Linked DNA regions of Saccharobesus litoralis. Each later gene encodes a partner of the first gene's protein in a complex. Links are inferred from orthologs where the notes say so. Each region holds a gene or a part of one and is shown in the gene's direction. Other genes may lie near its edges.

What was found.
Region 2: the proteins of dinB (region 1) and dnaN are in contact, whole or in part, in a solved structure (PDB 1OK7), measured with the Escherichia coli proteins. The link is inferred for Saccharobesus litoralis from one-to-one orthologs.

What each region holds. Positions count from the first base shown.
Region 1 is NZ_CP026604.1:4,741,775-4,754,841, reverse strand. Bases 1-2,820 are described here. They hold dinB (DNA polymerase IV), read left to right. Parts: upstream 1-762; coding sequence 763-1,878; downstream 1,879-2,820. Other genes in these bases: C2869_RS17830 (Rieske (2Fe-2S) protein), read left to right, coding at 2,396-2,707; C2869_RS17835 (DUF4124 domain-containing protein), read left to right, coding at 1,995-2,399; C2869_RS17845 (acyl carrier protein phosphodiesterase), read right to left, coding at 64-678; C2869_RS17850 (aldose epimerase family protein), read left to right, coding at 1-2. Outside these bases: parC (DNA topoisomerase IV subunit A), read left to right, coding at 3,105-5,390; C2869_RS17820 (enoyl-CoA hydratase/isomerase family protein), read left to right, coding at 5,501-6,613; trxA (thioredoxin), read right to left, coding at 12,283-12,600; C2869_RS17795 (LysR family transcriptional regulator), read left to right, coding at 12,719-13,067. UniProt on the Escherichia coli protein: Poorly processive, error-prone DNA polymerase involved in translesion repair and untargeted mutagenesis. Copies undamaged DNA at stalled replication forks, which arise in vivo from mismatched or misaligned primer ends.
Region 2 is NZ_CP026604.1:2,320,473-2,328,637, reverse strand. What follows is about bases 1-2,997. They hold dnaN (DNA polymerase III subunit beta), read left to right. Parts: upstream 1-945; coding sequence 946-2,049; downstream 2,050-2,997. Other genes in these bases: recF (DNA replication/repair protein RecF), read left to right, coding at 2,101-2,997; dnaA (chromosomal replication initiator protein DnaA), read left to right, coding at 1-927. In the rest of the region: more of recF, read left to right, coding at 2,998-3,207; gyrB (DNA topoisomerase (ATP-hydrolyzing) subunit B), read left to right, coding at 3,212-5,632; C2869_RS08010 (FIST signal transduction protein), read left to right, coding at 6,360-7,508; C2869_RS08005 (sensor domain-containing protein), read left to right, coding at 7,509-8,165. UniProt on the Escherichia coli protein: Confers DNA tethering and processivity to DNA polymerases and other proteins. Acts as a clamp, forming a ring around DNA (a reaction catalyzed by the clamp-loading complex) which diffuses in an ATP-independent manner freely and bidirectionally along dsDNA.

The sequences.
Region 1 (13,067 bases):
AAGCTAACGACTACTGATCAATACCACTCGATTTAACTACTGAGTGGTATTTAGCTTTATGAGCTACTCTTCTGCGTTAAATGTTTTACCTAACCTTGTGACGTGTAACAGCAATTCTGGGTAAAAATGATGAAACGCTTGTTCAAATGCCTCGCGATGTGTTGCAAATAATGGCCAACACAAACTCAAATCAACAGGCCGCTTTAACCTTTGTCCGGTCCGTTTAAGGGCTTGTTGGCAGCTAGATGCTCGTGCGTAACTTGTTAACCAATCCATTTCTATCATTTTTTGACTACTCACATTAAAGCGCTCTGGCAATCTAATGTTGGCGTGCGTGAGTAATTGCTTTTCTTTTTCTAATTGTTGATAGGTTCGGCTGGCAAATTCGGCCAAGGTTAGTGAATGATATTGGGTAAAATGCTTTGCCAGAATGTGATCAAATAGTATGTCGATAACGATACCAGCAAAGCGGCGGTATTGTGCAAACAAAGGTTTTAATGCCAGTACGCTATAATGGCAATCGGTAAAGGAGTCAACCGATTGATGCAGTGCGATACCTTGGTGTAATGCTTGATTAAAGTTGTCTTTGTTTGCACCCTTCATAAAATCACCCAGTAGATTTCCGACAATTGATGTCTGGCTATAGTCGGCAATATGGATATGGGCAAGATAATTCATACAGTGTTTATACAGTATTTTTGTGGACGCGAAATTTAACTCGTGTAAAATTTAACACAGTTACGACTTTTCCACCTTAGCATTATGAAGAGCGAATCAGGGGAATATAACTCAACTTCAGCGGAATTAAAGCATAGTCCCAAAAAGATAATTCATGTAGACATGGATTGTTTTTACGCGGCTGTTGAAATGCGCGAAAACCCAGCATATCGTCATGTTCCTCTTGCTGTCGGAGGCGCTAAAGAAAGGCGCGGCGTATTATCCACCTGTAATTATCTAGCGCGTAAATACGGTGTACGTTCAGCCATGCCGACAGCTCAAGCTTATAAACTTTGTCCTGATTTGGTTGTTGTACCTGGTAATATGGCCTTGTATAAGCAGATCTCGCAGCAGATCCGGCAGATATTTAGTCAATACACCCAGCTAATCGAACCCTTGTCTTTAGACGAAGCGTATTTAGATGTTACCCATTGTCAGCTCCATCATGGCTCAGCAACTTTAATCGCAGAAGCGATCCGCAGCGAAATTTTTGAAACAACGGGATTAACGGCATCTGCGGGTGTCGCGCCCAATAAATTTATTGCCAAAATCGCCAGCGATGAGAATAAACCCAATGGTATTTGTGTTGTGACTCCTGATCAGGTTGCAGAGTTTGTGGCTGAGCTACCGCTTAGAAAAATTCCTGGTGTTGGCAAGGTCACAGCAGAAAAACTCGCTGCTATCGGGTTAAATACCACAGCAGATGTTCGTGCTTACCCGCGCGATTTGTTGTTTCAACAATATGGTAAGTTTGCTCAAAGCCTGATTGATAAAAGCCATGGTATCGACAATCGTAATCTGAGTTTGGAGCGTAACCGCAAATCAGTCGGGGTCGAGTTTACGTTAAGCCACGATATTCATACATTTGATGATGCTTTAGCGGTAATGAAAAAGTTATTACCTGAACTGAAAACGCGTGTAGCGAGAAATGCCAAGCGTGATGTAACGTCTGCCATTGCCAAGCAAGTGGTTAAGCTTAAGTTTTCTGATTTTAAATCGACAACCATTGAAAAATCATCACAACAGATTGATGACAGTTTGTTCGTGTCTCTTTTGCAAGGTGCGTTGTTAAGGCAAAACCAGCGTGGTATTCGTTTAGTTGGGCTGAGTGTTGGTTTGACAGAAAAAAAGCCACAAGTACAGCTTAAATTCGAATTTTAGAAAAAAAGCGATGTGGGTTCTATTGCTGTTAAATAATGTTTAAAACAGACGCGCTGATAAGGCAGCTTAAAAATTAACCGCTATATTTAAATAATGATTTCGTTTTGTGCCAAGCCATGTTTAATTTACGCGGATTATCTTTGTTTTGTCTAATGTTTATTGCTAGCCATGCAATTGCACAAAATAAAGTGACAATTTACAAATGGGTAGATGAAAAAGGCCAGGTTCATTTTTCGCAACAGCCATCTCAACCTGATGCCAAGGCGATTGATATTCGTTTACCTCCTAATGCCAAAAAGGAACGTGAAGTAGCAGCTAAGCAAGCGCCACAAGAACAGCCAACCAAACAAAGAGTCAGTGATGAAGACTGCAGTTTTCTCATTGATATGTATGAAGGGGCAAAGCGCAATTATGTTTTGGCGACTACAGAGTCACGTAAAAAAGACGCGCTAAAGTATGTTAAGCGCTACGAGGCGGGCATTGCGCAGTTCGGTTGTCAGAAACGGGAAACAAGCCAATGAATTTTCCGATTGCAGTGACAAATGTTAAGTTAAATCAGTTGGATGATTCTTGGTCTGGCATGGCGCAACTATCGGGGCAAGATCAAGCTTATAAAGTATTAATATTTAAACGAGATGAGTCTTACCGTTTAATTTCTGCTTATTGTCCGCATCAAGGGCTCGATCTGACTAATGTGCCGATAGAAAATGATGGAAACTTGGTTTGTCCGTTCCATGGCTGGCGTATAGGTGTGTTTTGCCAGAACGCCATGAGTTATGTTGTCGAAAGGCAAGGCGAAAACTTTGTGGTTGTTTCGGAAGAGACTTGAGATCGGGTTGTTTTTATTATTTGCGTGCAAATTTTAGGAAACCGACTATTAGCGCTTCACATTCAAATCTAATCTTGCTTTAATCCGTTATCGCTAAAAGAGGCTTTGTATAGTCAAAGCGATCAGGTTTTAGGGGAAGCCGTCAAAGCTACCGCATCCTTGCTCTCGCTCCTTACCTACATCCATGTAGGCAAGCTTCGAGACCCCATGAGCATATGCTCTACTATGTGATTGGGGCCGCCTAAATGGATTTAGGTAGTAGAACGACGTAGGAGCCAAAGTCGAGAGTAAGCGCCGACAATGAACCATAAGACCTGAGCGAGAAGACTATATTGATAAATGTTAAGCCAAAGTAATTCGATAGCTAACAAAATAAACAGCAAGTAACTCCAATAATATGTCTGATACTCTCGATATAAACTTGACCAATGTTGAGCAATTACCACTTCGTAAATTTACCGAAGACGCTTACCTCAATTACTCAATGTACGTCATTATGGATAGGGCTTTACCGCATATAGCCGATGGGCTTAAGCCGGTGCAACGTCGTATCATTTATGCCATGTCGGAACTTGGCTTGTCAGCCGCGGCAAAATATAAAAAATCTGCGCGTACTGTTGGTGATGTGCTAGGTAAATTCCATCCACATGGTGACTCTGCCTGTTATGAAGCCATGGTATTAATGGCACAGCCATTTTCCTATCGCTATCCGTTAGTTGATGGGCAAGGTAACTGGGGTGCACCGGATGATCCTAAGTCCTTCGCAGCCATGCGTTATACCGAAGCTAAGTTATCGAAATTTGCCGATGTCTTGTTAGGTGAGTTAGGCCAAGGTACGGTTGATTGGGGGCCAAACTTTGATGGCACTATGAAAGAACCGGTTAATTTACCAGCGCGTTTACCGCATATCTTGTTAAATGGTGTTACTGGTATTGCGGTAGGTATGGCGACGGATATTCCGCCACATAATGTTCGTGAAACAGCGGACGCAGCTAAATATTTGCTTGATCACCCCAATGCAGGGATCGAGAAAATTATGAATTTTGTGCCGGGGCCGGATTATCCGACAGAGGCTGAAATTATCACGCCTAGCAAAGATATTCGTAAAATATACGAGTCCGGTCGTGGTTCTATCAAAATGCGCGCCGTATATGAGGTTGAGCAAGGCGAAATTGTTATAACTGCCTTACCTCATCAGGCTGCAGGCAGCAAAATTTTAGAGCAGATCGCTGCACAAATGCAGGCTAAAAAATTACCTATGGTATCGGATTTACGCGACGAATCTGATCATGAAAACCCTATTCGCTTGGTGGTTGTGCCTCGGTCTAATCGCGTTGATACTGAACAGCTTATGCAACACTTGTTCGCGACCACAGATCTCGAAAAAAATTATCGAGTGAATCTGAATATGATCGGCTTAGATGGTCGACCACAGGTTAAAGGGCTAACTACTATTCTTAACGAATGGTTGGAATATCGTCGTGCAACGGTAACTCGTCGTTTGCAATATCGCCTCGACAAAGTCTTGGCTCGCTTACATATCTTAGACGGTTTATTAATTGCTTTCTTAAATATTGATGAAGTAATCCATATTATTCGTACCGAGGATGAGCCTAAACCTGTTTTAATGGAACGCTTCCAGATCACAGATAAACAAGCTGAAGCGATCCTCGAATTAAAATTACGTCATCTTGCTAAACTTGAAGAAATGAAAATTCGTGGTGAGCAAGATGAATTAGAAGCAGAGCGTCAAGAGCTGGAAAAAATTCTAGGTTCAGATACCGAGTTACGCAAACTGATTAAAAAAGAGATCACCGCAGATGCCAAAAAATATGGCGATGATAGACGTTCGCCAATTATTGAACGTGGCGAAGCCAAAGCATTAAGCGAAAAAGATCTCGTTCCCACAGAAGCCGTTACTGTTGTGGTTTCTGATAAAGGCTGGGGACGTTGTGCTAAAGGCCATGATGTCGATGTTCAAGGTTTAAGCTACAAAGCCGGAGATAGTTATCTTGCTTCAGCAAAAGGTCGTTCTAATCAACCTTCGGTATTTATTGATTCATCAGGTCGAGCATTTTCTACTGACACTCATACCTTGCCATCAGCCAGAAGTCAGGGTGAACCGTTAAGTGGTCGGTTCAATATTGCAGCGGGAGAAAGAATTGAGCATGTTGTACTTTCTGCCAGTCAGGATAAATATTTGATGGTTTCTGATGCGGGCTATGGTTTTGTCACTGAATTTGAAAATCTGATCAGTAAGAACAAAGCCGGTAAAGCGTTATTAACTTTACCTACAAATGCTAAAGTGATCCCACCAATTCAGTTGTTAAGTGATGACTCGCAATTTGTGGTGGCGGTGTCTAATGAAGGACGTATGTTGATCTTTCCAATAAAAGACCTTCCTACCTTAGCAAAAGGTAAAGGTAATAAGATCATTAGCATTAGTGCAGAACGCGCGCGTAATCGAGAAGAGTTTGTTAAGCATATTGGTGTGATTAGTGAAGACCAAGCTATTGTGTTAGTTGCTGGCAAACGTCAGATGACGCTTAAACCGAAAGATTGGGAGCACTATAAAGGTGAGCGAGGCCGTCGTGGTAATAAATTACCAAGAGGGTTGCAACGTGTAGATGAATTATTGATCGATAATGATGTAAGTAGTGATGAAGCTGAATTAGCAGACTAAACTCTTAATTTCATTTTAAATAGTTTGAGGCCTAATCCGTTGATTAGGCCTTTTTATTTTTATCAGCTAATTTTATAAAGTAGCAAATTCAACTTAGCTGGATTTACAATTTGCCCTTCATTCAAAGCAGCATCCGATTTCTACAAAACCCAATCCAAAATCAATATTACTTTCTTGAAATAAAACTTAACGCGCCAGATAAGCTGAATGCTCAAGATACACAAATGGTTTTGGCATTACGTAATTTATTGCTGGAACATCAGCCAATCGAAAAGTGCATTGGTATTTTATTACATTCTGATTTTTGTAAAGCATTTTGTTCTGGAGGTGATGTTAAATCGCTTTATTTGGCGCAAATTAAAAATAAACAACAGGTATGTTCCACTGTTAAGCAGTTTTTTAGCAATGAATACAGACTGATGTTAGAAATGAAAAACTACCCTAAGCCCATCATCTGTATTGCAAATGGTATTACGATGGGCGGAGGAATGGGCTTGTTGTGTCATTCCAGCCATAAAGTTATTTTGAATGATACTAAATTGGCGATGCCTGAAACGTTAATCGGCTTTTTTCCGGATGTATTTGCAAGTCGATTCTTATTAAAAACAAACAACAATCTTGGTGTATTAATGGCGATTGGTGCTTTGTCAGTAAAAGCAAATATGGCTGTTGAACTCGGCTTGGTAGATTATTGCTTGCCAGCTACAAGTAAAAATCGCTTTATTCAAGAGCTATTGGCTAATACTTATGATCTGGCAAATATTCATCGACAACTAAACCAGCATTTAAAAAGCTATAGTTCAAATAACCATTGTTTTATTGATGAGCAAAGTAGTGAGTTTTGGCATAACCGCGATCTTAATCAATTTGTTCAAGATATCCTGAATACATCTAAAGAACATGAGTTTGCTTGTTTAATTACCAAGCTAACTAAGTTGTTAAGCGATAAAGCAGAAGCCAATAAACGACAAAGTTCTGAATGGAAAGTACTGCAAAATAATCTTGCTTATGGATCTCCGTTAAGTTTGTTGACGATATTCCGCCAGTTTAATCAAACTTTTGCTAATGACGAATCTCACTATGAGTTTGATTTAAATGTGGCTTTTAAATTATGTGCTTACGGTGACTTTCAAGAAGGTGTGCGTGCACTTTTGGTTGATAAACAGCAAGATCCACGTTGGAAGTTTAAAAATATCAATGATGCTAGCTTATTTAAGTTCTAATTCGCTAAGTAAATTTTCATGAACTTTCAATTTGAGATTCAAGATTAGTCAGGCAATAGGCTTTTTAAGGTTAACGAGGATTGCGTTTAAGTGACATAATCATTTATTTGGTTGTTTTTAAGACAATAATCACTCAATAAATAAGCCCTGCAATGTCAGGGCTATTTTTTTCATAAAAACTTCATTTTTTAGTTGACCGAATCTAATTCCTCCCTATAATGCGCCACCACAAACGAGGCGGCCTCAACAAGAGTTGAAACCAAATCGACAAGGTTAAAATTAATTTTAAATGTTTGAAAATTAAAGTTGACTTTGAAAAATAAGGGTGTATTATTCGCGTCCCGCTTTGAGAGGAATGCCTCACAAAGCAGTCGAAACAAATCGGTTTATTCGCAAAGGTTTCGGCAAGTTCTTTAACAATTTGGTAGCTTACTTATCTGTGTGGGCACTCGTAAATATTCAGGTATAAAAAATTACTTGATGAAGAATGAGTGACTTATACAGTCTTAAACTTGCTTCAACGACTTTGGTTGTTGAGTAAAAATCAGAATTCATTGAGACCCAGATTTACTTTTTTGAAGAGTTTGATCATGGCTCAGATTGAACGCTGGCGGCAGGCCTAACACATGCAAGTCGAGCGGTAACATTTCTAGCTTGCTAGAAGATGACGAGCGGCGGACGGGTGAGTAATGCTTGGGGATGTGCCCTAAGGTGGAGGATAACCATTGGAAACGATGGCTAATACTGCATAGTATCTTCGGATTAAAGGAGGCTTCGGCTTTCGCCTTTGGATCAACCCAAGTGGGATTAGCTTGTTGGTGAGGTAATGGCTCACCAAGGCGACGATCCCTAGCTGGTCTGAGAGGATGATCAGCCACACTGGAACTGAGACACGGTCCAGACTCCTACGGGAGGCAGCAGTGGGGAATATTGCACAATGGGGGAAACCCTGATGCAGCCATGCCGCGTGTGTGAAGAAGGCCTTAGGGTTGTAAAGCACTTTCAGTTGTGAGGAAAGTTGTGCGGTTAATACCCGTATGATGTGACGTTAGCAACAGAAGAAGCACCGGCTAACTCCGTGCCAGCAGCCGCGGTAATACGGAGGGTGCGAGCGTTAATCGGAATTACTGGGCGTAAAGCGAGCGTAGGCGGCTAGATAAGTTGGATGTGAAAAACCGGGGCTTAACCTCGGCCGTGCATTCAAAACTGTCTGGCTAGAGTCCTGTAGAGGGGGGTAGAATTTCAGGTGTAGCGGTGAAATGCGTAGAGATCTGAAGGAATACCAGTGGCGAAGGCGGCCCCCTGGACAGTGACTGACGCTGAGGTTCGAAAGCGTGGGTAGCGAACAGGATTAGATACCCTGGTAGTCCACGCCGTAAACGATGTCTACTAGCTGTTTGTGTTCTTGAAACGTGAGTGGCGCAGCTAACGCACTAAGTAGACCGCCTGGGGAGTACGGTCGCAAGATTAAAACTCAAATGAATTGACGGGGGCCCGCACAAGCGGTGGAGCATGTGGTTTAATTCGATGCAACGCGAAGAACCTTACCATCCCTTGACATCCTACGAAATTAGCAGAGATGCTTTTGTGCCTTCGGGAGCGTAGAGACAGGTGCTGCATGGCTGTCGTCAGCTCGTGTTGTGAAATGTTGGGTTAAGTCCCGCAACGAGCGCAACCCTTATCCTTAGTTGCCAGCGATTAGGTCGGGAACTCTAAGGAGACTGCCGGTGACAAACCGGAGGAAGGTGGGGACGACGTCAAGTCATCATGGCCCTTACGGGATGGGCTACACACGTGCTACAATGGACGGTACAGAGGGCGGCGAGCCAGCGATGGTTAGCGAATCCCTTAAAGCCGTTCGTAGTCCGGATTGGGGTCTGCAACTCGACCCCATGAAGTCGGAATCGCTAGTAATCGCAGATCAGAATGCTGCGGTGAATACGTTCCCGGGCCTTGTACACACCGCCCGTCACACCATGGGAGTGGGCTGCACCAGAAGTGGATAGCTTAATAATGGGCGTTCACCACGGTGTGGTTCATGACTGGGGTGAAGTCGTAACAAGGTAGCCCTAGGGGAACCTGGGGCTGGATCACCTCCTTACCTAAGACTTGAAATTTACTGAGTGTTCACACAGATAAGCAGTTACCAAAGTGGTTAGAGACCAAATCATTGACTCATCTAAATTGAGTTAATCAGTTTGGTTTCTCATCGAATTTCGTTCCTGACGAATTCGATATACCTACATCCTTGTAGGCAACCAAATGTTCTTTAACAATTAGGCAAAAGTAATAAGTTCATCCATATAGTGAATTTAGTATTCAAAATTTAATAGGCGCGTGAAAGTGTCATTTTGATTTATACGATTTGAATAATCGAAAGGTTATTTCGGGTTGTATGGTTAAGTGACTAAGCGTACACGGTGGATGCCTTGGCAGTTAGAGGCGATGAAGGACGTGTTAATCTGCGATAAGCCTGGACGAGTTGATAAAACGCGTTGAGTCCAGGATTTCCGAATGGGGCAACCCACTCTTAGGAGTATCTTGCACTGAATACATAGGTGTAAGAGGCGAACCCGGAGAACTGAAACATCTAAGTACCCGGAGGAAAAGAAATCAATTGAGATACCCTTAGTAGCGGCGAGCGAACGGGGTTCAGCCGAGATATTACACTTCAGCAGAACATTCTGGAAAGTTTGACCATAGTAGGTGATAGTCCTGTATGCGAAAAAGTGTAATGTCCATATTAAGTAGGTCGGGACACGTGATATCTTGACTGAAGATGGGGGGACCATCCTCCAAGGCTAAATACTCCTAACTGACCGATAGTGAACCAGTACCGTGAGGGAAAGGCGAAAAGAACCCCTGTGAGGGGAGTGAAATAGAACCTGAAACCGTGTACGTACAAGCAGTGGGAGCAACTTCGTGTTGTGACTGCGTACCTTTTGTATAATGGGTCAGCGACTTATATTCAGTAGCAAGGTTAACCGTTTAGGGGAGCCGTAGCGAAAGCGAGTGTTAACTGCGCGTTGAGTTGCTGGGTATAGACCCGAAACCCGGCGATCTACCCATGGGCAGGTTGAAGGTTGAGTAACATCAACTGGAGGACCGAACCCACTAACGTTGAAAAGTTAGGGGATGACCTGTGGGTCGGAGTGAAAGGCTAATCAAGCCGGGAGATAGCTGGTTCTCCCCGAAATCTATTTAGGTAGAGCCTCGGACGAATACCATTGGGGGTAGAGCACTGTTAAGGCTAGGGGGTCATCCCGACTTACCAACCCTTTGCAAACTCCGAATACCAATGAGTACTATCCGGGAGACACACGACGGGTGCTAACGTCCGCCGTGAAGAGGGCAACAACCCAGACCGCCAGCTAAGGTCCCAAAGTCATAGTTAAGTGGGAAACGATGTGGAAAGGCATAGACAGCCAGGAGGTTGGCTTAGAAGCAGCCACCCTTTAAAGAAAGCGTAATAGCTCACTGGTCGAGTCGGTCTGCGCGGAAGATGTAACGGGGCTAAACTATGCACCGAAGCTGCGGCTACATGCTTTGCATGTGGGGTAGGGGAGCGTTCTGTAAGCTGTTGAAGGTGAGTTGTAAAGCTTGCTGGAGGTATCAGAAGTGCGAATGCTGACATGAGTAACGATAATGGGGGTGAAAAACCTCCACGCCGAAAGACCAAGGTTTCCTATCCCATGCTAATCAGGGTAGGGTAAGCCGGCCCCTAAGGCGAGGCCGAATGGCGTAGTCGATGGGAAACGGGTTAATATTCCCGTGCTTGAATATATTGCGATGTGGGGACGGAGAAGGCTAATTCATCGTGGCGTTGGTAGTCCACGTGAAAGTATGTAGGCTGGAAAACTAGGCAAATCCGGTTTTCTAAGGCTGAGATACGAGACGAGACTCTACGGAGTTGAAGTGAATGATGCCATGCTTCCAGGAAAATCCGCTAAGCTTCAGATATATTCGAACCGTACTCCAAACCGACACAGGTGGTCAGGTAGAGAATACTAAGGCGCTTGAGAGAACTCGGGTGAAGGAACTAGGCAAAATAGTACCGTAACTTCGGGAGAAGGTACGCTGTTGTTTGTTAAGCCCTTGCGGTGTAAGCGAACGACAGTCGCAGTGACCAGGTGGCTGGAACTGTTTATTAAAAACACAGCACTGTGCAAAATCGCAAGATGACGTATACGGTGTGACACCTGCCCGGTGCCGGAAGGTTAATTGATGGGGTTATCTTCGGAGAAGCTCTTGATCGAAGCCCCGGTAAACGGCGGCCGTAACTATAACGGTCCTAAGGTAGCGAAATTCCTTGTCGGGTAAGTTCCGACCTGCACGAATGGTGTAATCATGGCCACGCTGTCTCCACCCGAGACTCAGTGAAATTGAAATCGCAGTGAAGATGCTGTGTACCCGCGGCTAGACGGAAAGACCCCGTGAACCTTTACTACAGCTTGGCAGTGAACATTGAGCCTACATGTGTAGGATAGGTGGGAGGCTTTGAAGCAGTGTCGCCAGATATTGTGGAGCCATCCTTGAAATACCACCCTTGTATGTTTGATGTTCTAACCTCGTTCCCTGAATCGGGAATAGGGACACTGCCTGGTGGGTAGTTTGACTGGGGCGGTCTCCTCCCAAATAGTAACGGAGGAGCACGAAGGTTGACTAAGTACGGTCGGACATCGTACGGTTAGTGCAATGGCAGAAGTCAGCTTAACTGCGAGACAGACACGTCGAGCAGGTGCGAAAGCAGGTCATAGTGATCCGGTGGTTCTGAATGGAAGGGCCATCGCTCAACGGATAAAAGGTACTCCGGGGATAACAGGCTGATACCGCCCAAGAGTTCATATCGACGGCGGTGTTTGGCACCTCGATGTCGGCTCATCACATCCTGGGGCTGAAGTCGGTCCCAAGGGTATGGCTGTTCGCCATTTAAAGTGGTACGCGAGCTGGGTTTAGAACGTCGTGAGACAGTTCGGTCCCTATCTGCCGTGGGCGTTTGAGAATTGAGAGGGGCTGCTCCTAGTACGAGAGGACCGGAGTGGACGAACCTCTGGTGTTCCGGTTGTATTGCCAAGTGCACTGCCGGGTAGCTATGTTCGGAATCGATAACCGCTGAAAGCATCTAAGCGGGAAGCGAGCCTCGAGATGAGTTCTCACTGGACTTTAAGTCCCTAAAGGGTTGTTGGAGACTACAACGTTGATAGGCAGGGTGTGTAAGAGTTGTGAGGCTTTGAGCTAACCTGTACTAATTGCCCGTGAGGCTTAACCATACAACGCCGAAGTGGCTTTGTGTGAGATGACACTGAATAACACGAACTATTAAAAAATGAATTGACTAGATTCACTAGAAAATATAACGAACTTATTACGAGCCTAATTGGTATTTAACTCAAGAGTTGAATACATAACAGTTTATGCCTGACGGCGATAGCATTGCGGAACCACCTGACTCCATCTCGAACTCAGAAGTGAAACGCAATTGCGGCGATGGTAGTGTGGGAGGTCCCATGTGAGAGTAGCACACTGTCAGGCTCTTATTCGAAAAGAAGCCCTTAGCGTTAGCTAAGGGCTTTTTGCGTTCTGGCTAAAACAATACCGAGGTGGGCGAGCATTTATGCTGTAAGTATCTCGCTTTATGCTTGCATGTATAATTTAAAAGAGACCAAGTATTAAACTTGGTCTACAAACGCTTCTAGCTGTGCTAAGGGGGCTGCGCCTACTTTTGTGCCAACTTTTTCTCCTTGATTAAAAAGTAAAAGCGTTGGGATACCTCGAATACCTTGCTCAGCCATTAATTCAGGGGCTTCATCTGCATCCACTTTGACTATTTTTACATTGTCTCGGCTTTTAGATAATTGTTCTAAAACTGGAGCAATCATTTTACAAGGACCACACCAATCTGCGTAAAAGTCTACAAGAACAACGCCATTGTGATTAGTCACTTCTTGCTCGAAATCTTGACCTGATATCTTTGTCACTTCACTCATTACGAATTCCTCTATTCATTTGCTTTGATTTAAAAGTTGGAGCTAGTGTATCGCGCTTGCTTTTATTTGATTAGATAGGTTTAATAGGAATTATTGTTCTATATATGCAACAATTGAAATGCAATCAAGTTTAGATGATCTTCTGTTTTTCGTCACTTTAGTTGAAGCCGGTTCACTAACTAAAGCGGCTGAAAAACTCAATATACCAAAGTCTAAAGTTAGTAGACGACTTGTTCAATTAGAGAATACGATAGGATCAACCTTGTTGATCAGGACGACTCGTAGCCAGAAATTAACTGAGAGTGGCGAGTTACTTTTTCAGGCGAGTAAACCTCATATAGATGCTTTAAATAATGTTGAAGAACAAATTGGCCATTTAGTTAATGAGCCGGTCGGGCAACTTAACATTTTGTTGCCTTTAGAGTTTTTTAATCAAGTTATGAGTGGGCTGGTGGCTGAGTTTGCAC
Region 2 (8,165 bases), 2.4 Mb from region 1 along the record:
AACCCAGGTGTTTCGTATAACCCTTTGTTTTTATACGGTGGGGTTGGTTTAGGTAAAACTCATCTTCTTCATGCGGTTGGTAATGAAATTTTAAATCGTAATCCCGATGCTAAAGTTATTTATATGCACTCGGAACGTTTTGTGCAAGATATGGTAAAGGCCTTACAAAATAATGCGATTGAAAGTTTCAAAAAGCACTATCGCTCAGTCAATGCTTTGCTTATTGATGACATTCAGTTTTTTGCCAAAAAAGAGCGTTCGCAAGAAGAGTTCTTCCATACATTTAATGCGTTATTGGAAGGGAACCAGCAAATCATCATGACAAGTGATCGCTACCCGAAAGAAATTGAAGGGGTAGAAGACAGATTGAAATCGCGTTTTGGCTGGGGATTAACCATAGCGATTGAACCGCCAGAATTAGAAACGCGCGTCGCAATATTGATGAAAAAAGCGCAAGAAGCCAAAGTTAACTTGCCGCATGAAGTTGCATTCTTTATTGCTAAGCGTTTAAGGTCACATGTGCGTGAACTTGAAGGGGCACTAAATCGCGTTGTTGCGCATGCTAATTTTACCGGAAAACCCATTACAATAGAATTTGTTAAGGAAGCGTTACGAGACCTACTCGCATTACAGGAAAAACTCGTTACAATAGACAACATTCAGCGCACAGTAGCCGAATACTATAAAATTAAGGTTGCTGATATTTTGTCTAAGCGTCGTAGCAGGAGTGTTGCTCGACCAAGGCAAGTAGCTATGGCTTTAGCTAAAGAGTTAACCAGTCATAGTTTGCCCGAGATTGGCGATGCATTTGGTGGTAGAGACCATACAACTGTTTTGCATGCATGCCGAAAAATTAAAGAGCTTCGAGAAGAAAACCTCGATATTAAAGAAGACTACCTTAACTTAATTCGAACGTTATCGTCGTAACCAACGGATATAATAAAAATGAAATTTGCTATAAGCCGTGAAGACATCCTTAAACCGTTGCAACTAGCAACTGGAACCGTGGAACGTCGTCATACCCTGCCAATCTTGTCCAATGTTTTACTCGATATTAGCGATGGTGTTTTATCCATTACCGGTACCGACTTAGAAGTGGAGCTAGTCGCTTCTGTTGAGTTGGTACAAGCTTCTGAAGATGGGCAGATTACAGTACCGGCTAAAAAGCTGTTTGATATCTGTAAAGGTTTAAGCGAGCAATCGTTAATTGAATTTGTGCTCGACGAATCCAAATTAATCATTAAGTGTGGAAGAAGTAAGTACTCACTATCTACACTGTCCGCAAAAGACTTTCCTAATCTTGAAGATTGGCAAAGTGAAATTAATTTTGCGGTTAGTCAAAAAGTACTTAAAAACTTAATTGAGAAAACATCGTTTTCGATGGCTGTGCAAGATGTACGTTATTACCTGAATGGTATGTCATTAGAAACACAAGAGAACATGATCCGTTGTGTTACCACTGATGGACACCGCTTAGCTTTAACCCAGCATGAACTCGCCAACGAGCGATTACAAGAAAGTCAGGTTATTGTTCCTCGTAAGGGTGTTACGGAAATACTCAGATTGATCGAAGATACAGAGGACAACATCTACGTATCGGTTGGCTCAAATCATATCCGCTTAAATACCGAGAATTTTACGTTTACTAGTAAGTTGGTTGATGGCCGTTTTCCTGACTATCGTCGTGTATTACCTAAAGGTGGTGATAAAACGGTTATTGGTGAAAAAGATTATTTAAAACAAGCTTTTTCTCGAGCTGCCATTTTATCAAATGAAAAATTTCGTGGGGTTCGGTTAAACCTAGCCAGTGGCGAACTAACCATTACAGCTAACAACCCAGAGCAAGAAGTTGCAGAAGAAGTGGTTGACGTTAATTACCAAGGTGACTCGTTAGAAATTGGTTTTAACGTAGCTTATGTGATTGATATCCTAAATGCGATTGAATCTAATGAAGTCAAAATTACCTTAGGCGATGCAAACAGCAGTGCGTTAATTGAAGATAACTTAGATGACTCATCGCTTTACGTTGTAATGCCGATGCGCCTATAAATTTAGATTGTAAAATAAAGCCCTGGCCAAGTCGCCGGGGCTTATTTGTTTATGTACATAGAAAAGCTGGTTTTAAGCAATATTAGAAATATTGAAAAATTGGAGTTCGATCTAAAACCGGGCTGTAATCTTATTGTTGGCAATAATGGTAGTGGTAAAACTAGTATTCTCGAGGCCATTAATTTACTTGGCTTTGGTCGATCTTTTCGAACCCATAAAACTCAAGATTTAGTTAAAAAAGGCACAGATAATTTAACCGTATCAGTACGCGGTCATTGCGATGAGTTGGTTAATCGGTTTGGTATTAGAAAAACGCTAAATGGTAAAAGTGAAATACGTATAGACGGTAAACCTGTACGTAAGCAAAGTGAGTTATCTAGTTTTTTTCCAATAGTAAATTGTTCACCTCTTAGTACAAGCTTACTTGAAGATGGCCCATTAGTTAGACGGCGATTTTTAGATTGGTTAGTGTTTCACGTGGAACATGAAACTATTTCTCAAGTATATCGAGAGTATGATCGCAGTATTGAGCAAAGAAATAAGTCATTGAAATTTGGTGACAGACGACTTGCTCAAACATGGCAACCAAAATTAGTTGAGCTTAACAATCAAATATCTAAGCTCAGAGCCAATGTCGTAGAACAATTTTCACCAATTTTATTGGATACTTTTTCATTGTTAGGGCAACAAAACTTGCTCGCACAACGTCAACTAAAAGTTGAATATAAAAGAGGTTGGAAAGAAGCTGAGGACATTGGTGATATATTAAATTCAAGTATTGAATTAGATCTTAAACGTGGCTCTACTCAGTATGGAGTACATAAAGATGAGCTGGTATTTAAAATTGATGATACGCCAGCTAAAAACATCTTGTCACGTGGTGAACAAAAAATATTGTTGATTTGCATGCTATTAGCAGCGAGTCAATTTATAGAAAAAAACTCGAGCAAAAAATGTATATGGTTAATTGATGATGTCGTAGCTGAACTTGATGAAACCACCTTAACTAAACTAATTAAGTATTTAGTTAATTTGGAACGCCAAGTCATTATTACTAGTATCAAAAAAGATTTAACCCTAATACAACAATTAATAGATAGAGAATACCAAGTGTTCCACGTGGAACATGGAACTCAAGTGTTAATAGATGAAAGGTAAGTAAATGTCAGAACAAACTTATGACTCGTCATCGATTAAAGTACTAAAAGGTCTTGATGCAGTACGTAAAAGACCGGGTATGTACATTGGTGATACGGATGATGGCACGGGTCTACACCATATGGTTTTTGAGGTTGTAGATAATAGTATTGATGAAGCCTTAGCAGGACACTGTCGTGACATTGTTGTAACCATCCATTCTGATGGCTCTGTTAGCGTATCTGACGATGGTCGTGGTATACCAACAGCAATTCACCCTGAAGAGGGTGTGTCTGCCGCGGAAGTTATTATGACTGTCTTACATGCGGGCGGTAAGTTTGATGATAACTCCTACAAAGTTTCAGGTGGATTGCATGGCGTTGGTGTCTCGGTAGTTAATGCTCTTTCAATTAAACTGGCGCTTACCATACGTCGTGAAGGTAAAATTCACGAACAAACATACACTCATGGTGAACCTGATGCGCCTCTTGCTGTGATTGGTGATACTGAAAAAACCGGTACGACAATACAGTTTTGGCCTTCAAAAGAAACATTTAGTGATACAAAATTCCACTACGACATTTTAGCTAAACGACTTAGAGAGTTGAGCTTTTTAAACTCTGGTGTTTCTATTATTCTACAAGATGAAAGAGATGATCGTCGTGACCACTTTAAATATGAGGGTGGTATCAAAGCGTTTGTTGAATATCTAAATCAAAATAAAACCCCTGTACATCCAAATGCGTTTAGCTTTATTAGCCAACGTGAAGAAGATGGTATTGGCGTTGAAGTATCTATGCAGTGGAATGATGGTTTCCAAGAAAATATTTTCTGTTTCACAAACAATATTCCGCAGCGAGATGGCGGTACGCATTTAGCCGGTTTTAGAGCGGCATTAACGCGTACACTAAATAGCTTTATTGAAAAAGAAGGCTTAAATAAAAAACAAAAAGTCTCAACAACAGGTGATGATGCGCGTGAAGGTTTAACTGCAGTTATTTCAGTTAAAGTGCCTGATCCGAAATTCTCATCGCAAACCAAAGATAAATTAGTATCTAGTGAAGTTAAGTCTGCTGTTGAACAAGCCATGGCAGAAAAGCTAAATGAGTTTTTATTAGAAAACCCAGGTGATGTTAAATCGGTTGTGAGTAAAATCATGGATGCCGCAAGAGCGCGTGAAGCGGCTCGTAAGGCTCGTGAAATGACACGCCGCAAAGGTGCATTAGATATTGCAGGTTTGCCAGGTAAACTAGCGGATTGCCAAGAAAAAGATCCAGCTCACTCTGAACTCTATATAGTGGAGGGTGATTCTGCGGGTGGTTCAGCTAAGCAAGGTCGTAACCGTAAAAACCAGGCTATCTTGCCGCTGAAAGGTAAGATCCTCAATGTTGAAAAAGCTCGATTTGATAAGATGCTGTCTTCTGCTGAAGTTGGTACGCTAATTACAGCATTAGGCTGTGGTATTGGTAAAGATGAATACGATATTGAAAAACTTCGCTATCATTCAATCATTATCATGACCGATGCTGATGTCGATGGTTCCCATATTCGTACATTACTTCTTACTTTCTTCTATCGTCAACTCCCTGAAATTGTTGAACGAGGTCATATTTTTATTGCTCAACCACCTTTATACAAGGTTAAAAAAGGTAAGCAAGAAAGATACATTAAAGATGAAGATGCATTAGAAAGCTACTTAACTAACTTGGCGTTAGAAAATGCATCATTCCATGTAAACGAAAGTGCGCCTGCAATCACAGGCGAAGCGCTAGAAACAATTGTTACCGATTATCAAACGGCCAACAAAATTAAAACTAGACTTGCTCGTAATTGGAACTCGTCACTGATTAATGTCATTCAGTTTGCTGACATGTTAACTGATGATAAATTGAAAGATAAAGACGCGATTCAAGCTTGGGTTGACTCAGTACTTGCCGATTTAAATAAAGAAGAAGGCAGTGAATCAATATATGCTGCTGAAGTTAAATTCGATATAGAGCGCCAACAATACCTACCGCAATTTAATATTCGTACCCATGGTGTTGACTATGTTTATATCATTGACCACAACTTTATTAATACTGCTGATTACAAAACAGTAACTAAAGCTGGTGCTACGATTAGCTCATTGATGGAAGATGGTGCTTATATTAAACGTGGTGAAAAGATTAAAGTCGTTGATAACTTTGCAGAAGGTTATGATTGGCTTATTGCCGAGTCGAGTAAAGGTATCTACATACAGCGCTACAAAGGTCTAGGTGAGATGAATCCAGACCAGCTGTGGGAAACTACCATGGACCCAGAAACGCGTCGTATGTTACAAGTGACAATTGAAGACGCTATTGCGGCGGATCAATTATTCGCGACATTAATGGGTGATCAAGTTGAACCAAGACGTGAGTTTATTGAAACCAATGCGTTAGAGGTAACGAACCTAGATGTTTAATTAATTTGGGTTTGAATGCATAATCTAAAAAAACCGAGCTAGCCTCGGTTTTTTGTTTTTAAAGTTAGTAAACTGAAAGCAAGCCCTAGCAATTCAATTTAGTACTACTTTCAAAATAAATTGATCAGTTGAAAGCACCGAGGTTGAAATACAAACTAAATTAATGTCGGCCGCTATGCGTTGCTCGTGACGCTTAACTGCATTCCCAACTTACATGTAGGTCGCAGTGCGCTGTTCCTGACGCTTAACTGCATTCCCTACTTCCATGTAGGTCGAAATTTATTTCGACAATAATAGGTGAGATGCTAAAGACTTAGCTTTTAGACGTAATATTGCCAAACATCGTTTCTTTATCTTGGTACAGTATTTCACTCCTGACAAATCCTAAGTACCTGCTTTTCAGTAGGTTTCAAAAGTAAGCGCCTTAAGCAAATCTCTACAAATAAGATTTCAACTAATCAAAATTAGTTGGAAAGGGTATTAGAACTACATTAGTAAATGAAAAATGCTATCGCCAATCCTTGTTTGAAAAGGCAGTATTATTACAAGTTGTTTTAACTATAGTGTGTAGATAGTTAATCAACATTAACTGTATTTCACTAATTTCCCTCTCCATCTAAAAGCAGAATATTAACTATCTCTCCTTATACACTTTTCCAGTTTATCTGCTACTTTTAAATAGTGCCTGCAATACTCTTCTTACAGCTTATTTAACAAGTATTTGCTTATGAAAACCACTCAGTACTGCTTTGAAAATGATGAATGGGATAAGCCCATAATATGCGATCTCGATGCTAGATTAGTGTTCGCTATTGGTAGTGTTGCTTTGTATTGTGGTGTTAAAAGGCAACTAAAAGAGGCATTTCCTAACGCAGAAATTATTGGTTGTACAACTGCGGGGGTAATCCAAAATACGGAAATCTTAGACGACGTACTTGCTATTACTGTCGTCAATCTTGACAGCTCGAGAGTACGCATCGCTACTGAATCTATTACAGAGCAAGACATAGCATCTGCAGCAGATAAACTCGCTTGTGCATTGCCAGATGACGATTTGAAGTACGTGATGGTGTTAAGTGATGGTCATGTTGTTAATGGCTCTGAGCTAGCAAGGTGTTTGAATATTGCATTACCGACTGAGGTTATATGTACGGGGGGCTTAGCCGCCGATGGCACTGACTTTAAACAAACTTATGTTTGGCACAATGACATATGTTATGAAGGAGTTGTCTTGGTTTGTGGTTTTTATGGTGCCAATTTACATGTTGGATTTGGTAGTGAAGGAGGGTGGGATCCGTTTGGGCCTGAAAGGATCGTTACTGAGTCTGACAAAAATGTACTCTATACGCTTGATGATAAACCGGCTTTGGCATTATATGAAAAATACTTAGGTGAGCATGCTAATGAATTACCCGCTGCCGCTTTACGTTTTCCTTTATTAGTCAGATACCCAAGGTCAGACACCAATGACGCAAAACAAAAGTGTAAACCTGTTATTCGAACAATTCTGGATGTTGATAAGCAAAAGCGTTCGATGACTTTCGCTGGTGATATTCCCAGAGGTAGCACCGCGACATTAATGAAAGCAAACTTTGAACGACTAATTGATGCTTCGGAAATTGCTGCTGAATCTGCCTCTAAAGCGATAAGCCATGATATGTGTAATGGATTAGTATTTATGGTGAGCTGTGTTGGCAGGCGACTGGTTTTAAATCAGCGTACTGAGGAGGAACTGGAAGTCGCTTATGATATTTTAGGTCCAAGTTTTAATTACTTAGGCTTTTATTCGTATGGTGAATTAGCACCGAATAATCATTCGTCTCACACTCGCCTGCACAATCAAACCATGACTATAACGCTAATTTATGAGTCTTAAATGCATCGCTTACTGTCCAGAATTCTAAGAAAAAAAGGTAATGGTATTAAAGTAACGCCGGAAACGGCGCAAGTACTTGATGAAATATCAAAGGCTTTTGAGCAATGTGATACTGATAGGGCGATGCTTGAGCATAGTTTGCAGTTAGTATCAGATGAACTTAATGAAATAAATTCTCAGCTTAAGCATCAACTAAAGCAGACTCACTTATATCAAGAACAGACTATCGCTACTTTAGCGCGTCAGCAAGCGTTAGTTGATGCTAGCCCCGAAGCTGTGTTTAGTTTTAATCGAGAAGGGCAGATAACGGATATCAATATTGCGGGTTGCCAATTTTTTGATAAAACACGAGAAGACCTATTTAAGCTAGATGGTGAACAGGTTCTTTTATTAGCTTTAAGCAAACTAGAAGAGCCTGATGTATTTATCAATGATATTAATGCCATGTTTATGGACAAATTTTCAAAACTGCATGGCTTTTTTAAGACGAAAAATAAGCGTATTTTTGAATTTTACTGCATCCCTGAAATAGCCAATGAGACTAAAAAGTACCTTGGCCGAGTTTGGTGTTGTCGCGATGTAACGGAAATACGGGAACAGCAAAATTTACTTAAGCATAAAGCCTACCATGATAACTTAACTAATTTACCAAATCGG